Regions from separate parts of the Mesorhizobium sp. M1328 genome, predicted to be linked through region 1. Evidence: riboswitches for the same ligand, from Rfam matches in the RefSeq annotation. Region 1 holds a riboswitch; the other holds the start of a gene.
What was found. A riboswitch is a leader RNA that binds a small molecule or an ion and turns the genes downstream of it on or off. The one in region 1 is predicted to bind cobalamin.

Region 1 (3,398 bases):
AGCACCTGGGTACCGAAGGCGATGATGTTGTCGATATCCGCCGCCGGATCGGCGAGCGCTTCGGGCGAAAAAAGCCATTCGGCGGTGAGTTCGGTCTGCTCCGGCCCAAGCGGCACCAGCCGCACGGTCCTGACATAGTCGACATGGCCGACGACGAACATCGACGGCAGGCTGGTGGCGTAGGTCTGCCCGGCGGTACGTTCGGCCGGCGTCAGGCCGGAAAAGACCGAGCCGTGAACGCGTCCGTCGCGCGACCAGGTTTCGGCCCCGGCACGCAAGCCGCCGGAAAATTCCGGCGCGTCATTGTCGGCGTGGCGCGCCCATTCGGGATCGTCGTGGCGGCCCATCAGGCCGCGGCCATAGATCGGCACCAGCCGCGACAGGTCCTTGTGGACGCCGGGGCAGTGCAGGCACTCGTTGAAGTTTTCCCAAAAGATCTTCCAGTTGCAGTTCATCACCTTGCGCAGCACATGGCCGCTCAGCAGCGTTTCCAGCGGCCAGTTGGCGAGGTCGCCGGATGCCGGATCGAAGGATGTTTCAGCTGAGCCGGCAACATCCTCGGCGAGGTTGGCGAAGACAAAACCGCGCCACACCGAAAGCGCGACGCGGTAGAGCGGATGATCGGCCTTGTCGAAACCGTCCGGCAGCGATTTCGATGGCACGCGCACCAGATCACCGCGCAGCGAATAGAACCAGGCGTGGTAAGGGCAGGTGATGAGCCGCGCCTTCAGCCGGCCTTTCGCTCTGCTGGCAAAGCTGCGAGCCACGATGCCGGCAGGTGTTGTGGAAGGCGCGCAATTCGCCGGTCTCGTCGCGCAGCACGACGACCTCCTGCGTGCCTATGCGGAACGTTCTGAAAGCCAGCGGCTGGGCAAGGTCGGCCTCGCGGCAGACCAGCAGCCAGTTGCGATACCAGATGGCCTCTAGATCGCGCTGGTAGGCCGCGATGTCCCAATAGGCCGATGACGGCAGCGTCGGCTCGGCCCGCGTCAGACCGTTGTAGGGACCGCGCTCATTCGGGCTGGGTTGCATGCCGGCTTCTTCCCCATCCGCCAGCGACACCCGGCGGTAAAAATTGTCAATCGCAGTGCCGGTCGGCGAGCTTGCGAGGCGGCGCATTCGCCACACGATCCGGCGGAATTTGGTTTGCCGGGCGCGGCGATTCTGCCTATAGTCGCTGATGTCGTCGGTTCCGTTTGGAACCAAGAGGGAATGCGGTGCGGGCGAAATTGTTTGCCCAATGCCGTGGCTGCCCCCGCAACTGTGTGCGGTAGTCCTCTCCATATGCCACTGAAGGTTCGCCTTCGGGAAGGTGGGGAAGGACGCTGATCCGCGAGCCAGGAGACCTGCCGGCGACAGGAAACTGACTTCTATGCCCTCGGGTGGAGGGCGAAAGGACAAGACATGAATACCGCTTCCGTCTCGCTCGGCGCTTCCGTCTCCTCGCAGTCGCGTTTCATGCAGCTGGCGCTTGCTGCATTTCTCGGCATTTTCGTCATGGGCTTTGTCGGCTTCTCGCATATCGATGCGGTCCACAATGCCGCGCACGACTATCGCCACTCGATGGGCTTTCCCTGCCACTGACAAGGGGCTGACATCATGACACTGTTTCGCAACGTCGTGTTCATCGCGGCGATCGCAGGGCTTGTGGCCGGCGTCGCTCTCGCCTGCATGCAGGCCTATGCCACGGTGCCGCTCATCCTGAAGGCGGAAGTCTACGAACAGGCCGGCGGCGGCCATGACCATGCCGCCGCACCTGCGGCACCGGTCGAAAACGCCGGGGGCACGATGGCTATGAGCAGCGCCGCGCCGGCTGAAGCAATGGCTCCGGCGGAGGACGAAGGCTGGGCGCCGGCCGACGGTTTCGAACGCTTTGCCTTCAGCGTCGTTGCCAATATCGTCACCGGTATCGGCTTTGCGCTGGTCCTGGTTGCGGTTTCGGAGTTCGCCGGCGGCATCGGGAATTGGCGTCAGGGCCTGTTCTGGGGGCTGGCCGGCTTTGCCGTGTTCACCCTGGCGCCGGGCCTCGGCCTGCCGCCGGAACTGCCGGCGATGCCGGCGGCCGACCTTGTCCAACGCCAGATCTGGTGGTGGGCAACAGTGGTGGCGACCGCGGCCGGTCTCGGCCTTATCGCCTTCCGCAGATCGCTGCCGCTGGCGGTCCTTGCGGTGGCGTTGATCGTCGCGCCGCATATCGTTGGCGCGCCGCAGCCCGACAGTTTCGAGACGGCGATCCCGGAAGGCCTGCACCACCAGTTCGTGGTGGCGGTGACGCTGACCAATCTGGTGTTCTGGCTGGTGCTCGGCGCGGTCGTCGGCGTGGTGCGCGGCCGCTTCACCGGCACGGCGACCAGCCTGCGCGACAGCTTTGCCTGACCGCGCTGCCGGGGCACTGACCCTTATCATCGGCGGTGCGCGCGGCGGCAAGAGCGCGCATGCCGAGAGGCTGGTGAGTGCCTGTCCGGCGCCGTGGAGCTATCTCGCGACGGCGCAAGCCTATGACGAGGAGATGCGCGAACGGATCGCGCTGCACCGCTCGCGCCGCGGTGCCGGCTGGACGACCATCGATGCGCCGCTCGACCTTGCCGGCGCGATCGAGGCGCTGCCTGACGGCCAGCCGGTGCTGATCGACTGCCTGACGCTGTGGCTGACCAACCATATGCTGGCCGAACATGATGTCGAGGCCGAATGCCGAAGGCTGGCGGATGTGCTGTCGCGGCCGCGTGGCCCCTGGTTCGTGGTGTCCAACGAGGTCGGCCAGGGCATCGTGCCGGACAATGCGCTGGCAAGACGGTTTCGCGACGCCGCCGGCCGGCTGAACCAAGACGTCGCCTCTGTCGCGGACATTGTGCTTTTGATGGTGGCGGGGCTGCCGCTCAGGGTGAAATGACATGGCTGATACCGACCACATCGATCCCAAGGACGAGGAACGCCACCGCGCCAAGATGGCCAAGCGCAAGGCGGTGCAGGACGCCGAGGTTGCAGCCAAGACGGTCGAGAAAGGGCTGTTGATCGTCAACACCGGTCCGGGCAAGGGCAAGACCACGGCCGCCTTCGGGCTGGCGCTCAGAATGCTCGGCTACGGCAAGCGCGTCGGCGTCGTCCAGTTCATCAAGGGCAAGTGGCACACCGGCGAGAAGGACGCCTTTGCTGCCTTCGGCGACCGCGTCGTCTGGCACGCGATGGGCGAGGGTTTTACCTGGGAGACGCAGGACCTGAAACGCGACATCGCGGCGGCCGAGGCCGCCTGGGCCAAGGCACTCGAGCTGATGGCCGAGCCGTCGATCAGCCTCGTGGTGCTTGACGAACTCAACATCGCGCTGCGTTACGACTATCTCGACCTCGAAAAGGTGGTCGCAGCGCTGAAGGCGCGTCGCGAGGGCCTGCATGTCGTCGTC
Region 2 (3,398 bases), on a different contig from region 1:
CGACATAGCTCAGCTGGCCCTTCGCATGAGCGGCCCGCGCCCTGCGTACCTGCGGCGTCTGCGGGAAGGACCCGATGGTCGTCGTCGGGAACGGCGGCAGCCCGAGCGTGCCGGCCTGGACTCTGGAGCGCTCGGCAAAAGCGCTCTCTCGTCGCTTCATGCTGTCGTCAATGCTGGCGATCCGCCCCTCAACCAGCGGGTCATGGATCTTCGTGGATGTCACGCGAGTGGCGGCGGCCTCGGCAGACGCTTTCAACGCGCCTGCCACCGCATCCCTGCCTTGGGACAGGGCCCGGGCAAGCAACACCAACTCGTCGGTCTTCTGGGCCGCGAAGGCGAGCCACGACCTGATGTCCGCGTCGAGTTCCGTCTCCATGCGGAGGTCGATCGGCACATGCAGCATCGAGCAAGAAGGCGCGATCTCGACGCGGTCCAAGGGCCAGCCGGCGACGATCGGTTTGATGCGGTCGAGAATGGCGGGCAGGTTCGCACGCCAGACGTTGCGGCCATCGATCAAGCCAAGCGAGAGCACCAGATCCTTCGGTGCGAGCCGACCCACCGTTTCCAGCTGCTCGGGAGCGCGCACGAGATCAATATGCAGCCCGGCCAGGGGCAGAGAAACCGCGGTTTCGAGATTGTCTCCCAGCGGCCCGAAATAGGTAGCCAGCATGATCTTCAGCTCGGGCGCGGCTTTCGACAGCTGGCCATAGGCGAATTCGAACGCAGCTCGTTCGTTCGGGTTCAGATCGAGGACAAGCGCTGGCTCATCGATCTGCACCCAGTCGGCTCCAGACAGCTTCAGCCTCTGCAGGAGTTGCTCGTAGACGGGCAGCAGCCGCGGCAGGAGCGCGATGGGATCGAATCCTTCGGCAGGCGATTTCGCCAGCTTGAGGAAGGTGATCGGTCCAAGGATGACTGGGCGTGTGTGAACGCCGAGAGCTTTAGCCTCGATGAAGTAATCGACCGGTTTCGTCGACGAGAGGGCGAACGTCTGATCATCGTTGAGTTCCGGCACAATGTAGTGATAGTTGGTGTCAAACCACTTGGTCATTTCCATCGCGGTTACATCAGACCGATGAGCCGCCTGCTGGTGACCAGCGTGTCGACAATCCTCCGTCTGACCCTGGTTGCCCCGCGCCATTGCGAAGTAGATGTCAAGTGGAACCTCGCCGCTATTCCAGCCGTAACGGGATGGAACGGCGCCGACCATGGCTGCGGTGTCGAGCACATGGTCGTAGAGCGAGAAGTCGTTCGACGGGATTTTCGACACGCCGCGATCGTGCTGCTCCTCCCAGCTAGCGGCACGGAGCGCCTTCGCGGTCGTGAGAAGGTCGGCAGCGGACGATTTTCCGGACCAGTAGCTTTCAAGCGCGAATTTCAGTTCTCGCCGACGACCGAAGCGGGGCACGCCGAGCGTTGCTACAGGAATTTGCTGAGAGACAGTCATGCCAGACCCCGATGGTTGGGGCGTCGGTGACAAGGAAGGCGCTAGCAGGCCGGCACGAACGCCAGGCTGCAGCGGCCACCGAGACACCCCGCCCGTGGACGTAATTCGCCGTGGCAGGTCTCCTGGCTCGCGGGGTCATAGCCTCTACCCGTCTTCCCAAGGCTATTCGCCTCAGTGACATCAGTGGGGTTGGCTCGCCGCTAACAGTTGCGGGGGCAGCGCCGGCATCGCACCGGCTTCCCTCTTAGCTCCGCTGCGGCAGCGCCGTACGGAGAACCACGACGCGGGAGACAATTACAGCAGTTCGCTTCTTTGTCAACGCCGCATAAAGAAATGTTTATGTCGTTATGTTAAATTTCCGTTGGCATGTTCCAAAGGTCGCCTCGAAAGCGAAAACTGTGGAAGCCTTGAGCGGCCGGTAAATCAAAGCAATGACGCACGGCGCCCTTGTCCAGGAGGATAGGAGTTCGTCGGCTGCCGGCAGCAAACATACCGGCAAGCGCCGTGGTGCTGCTTAGCGCATCATGCGAACCACCTCGGCGTCGAACTTCGGCTCCGAGGTTCCGACCGCTTCGTTGGTGATCTGCTCGCGACCACATTCGGCTCAATGGCGAGGCTGTTGCCCATGTGGAAGCTGTTGGCCGTGATGCCCTCGGTGATATGACACAACGATTTCGGGGGGAGCACACCGAGGCCAGGCGCCGCGGCGTGTTGCGAAGTGATCGAGGCCAATGCCTCGAACTGCTTGTTCGCAGCCCACCGGCTCAAGGTAACCCGGCTCAAACCACCGGGCCAGCTCAAGTCCTGTCCAAATGAGGCCTGAGCGGCAAATCGTCGTGCACGCGCACGGTTTGGCGTTCGATCTTGTGATGCGTCTTGGGCGGACAATCGCCACGGTGCAGCGCGCAGAAGCGGTCCCCAATTGGGAAGCCGAGGGCGGTGAGGGCAAGCCAGCGCCACAGGCGGAAGGGGACTTGGACCTGTTTGCCCTGCTGGACCACAAGTTCGCGACACAGGGCCTCAAGGAGAAGACCAAGAGTGATTATGCGCGGGACCTCGCCAAATTCATCGAAAGCAGCGGGCAGTCAAAGTTCGGCGCCGATTGACATGGAGATAGCCATCGCGGCGGACCGCCCAGGCGGACCGCAAGCCGGAATACAACCGGGTGCAGGCGGCCAAGCTCGTCCACAAGATGGCGTCGGGCACACACCGGCGATGGGAGAGCGGACCGTGGAGTGCAGGAACTTCACGCCTATCCACGCTCCCGTGGACGTGTCCTGCCGCACATCGGCAGCGATATTGAGGAGGCAGTTGAGCTTCTGGTCGAGCACTCTTACCTGCCACTACCTACGCTTAACGTCATCTCGTACTGAAAACGCACCACGCAAGGTCGAGATGTAACATGCGCCCTTCGTGGATGGTTCTAAGCTTCCTCGGGCGCGGTCAATCTGTGATAACGGTCGCTTGGAACCTCCATCACCGCGACGCGATCAAGGTTGGCGTATCGCGCTCGGTAGTAACCTTCTTCCTCCACTTCGGCGAAACTACACTGGGGAACGTCGAAGGTCGCAGCTTCCAATCCGAAGAAAGTCGTAGCGGTTTCTTCATCCAAGAAGTTCCACTCATCTTCTCCGTCGTCATATGTGACGCGAACATAGGAGGCCATGCGCACGGCTTCCTGATCACCCATCTCTGCGATGATGGCATCGCATTCTTTCTTCAGCTTTCCTGAAACCTCACCCTTATCCCAGTCATCCAAAGCCCGATAGATTTCTGGATGATAATACTCTGGCATCTCCTCTACATCGTCACCGATAAGCTCAATGGTGCGGACATATTGCGGATTTATCAAGAGTATTTTGTTGTCAAGGCTCCAACAATACAGCCATGGCCTGCTTGTGTTATTTCTACGAAGATTATGAAGTTCCTTCAACTGACGTAAAATCGATTC

Region 2: another riboswitch for cobalamin. It lies ahead of metE (5-methyltetrahydropteroyltriglutamate--homocysteine S-methyltransferase); the one in region 1 lies ahead of NKH23_RS15165 (CbtB domain-containing protein).

Annotation. Positions count from the first base shown of each region.
Region 1 is NZ_JAMYLO010000006.1:232,426-235,823, forward strand. It holds gene NKH23_RS15155 (SRPBCC family protein) at 1-767, opposite strand, end outside; gene NKH23_RS15160 (Rieske 2Fe-2S domain-containing protein) at 673-1,119, opposite strand; cobalamin riboswitch at 1,171-1,368, shown strand; gene NKH23_RS15165 (CbtB domain-containing protein) at 1,405-1,584, shown strand; gene NKH23_RS15170 (CbtA family protein) at 1,600-2,376, shown strand; gene cobU (bifunctional adenosylcobinamide kinase/adenosylcobinamide-phosphate guanylyltransferase) at 2,369-2,890, shown strand; gene cobO (cob(I)yrinic acid a,c-diamide adenosyltransferase) at 2,892-3,398, shown strand, end outside.
Region 2 is NZ_JAMYLO010000021.1:66,325-69,722, reverse strand. It holds gene metE (5-methyltetrahydropteroyltriglutamate--homocysteine S-methyltransferase) at 1-1,447, opposite strand, end outside; cobalamin riboswitch at 1,543-1,743, opposite strand; gene NKH23_RS27875 (hypothetical protein) at 2,299-2,553, shown strand; gene NKH23_RS27870 (helix-turn-helix transcriptional regulator) at 2,871-3,398, opposite strand, start outside.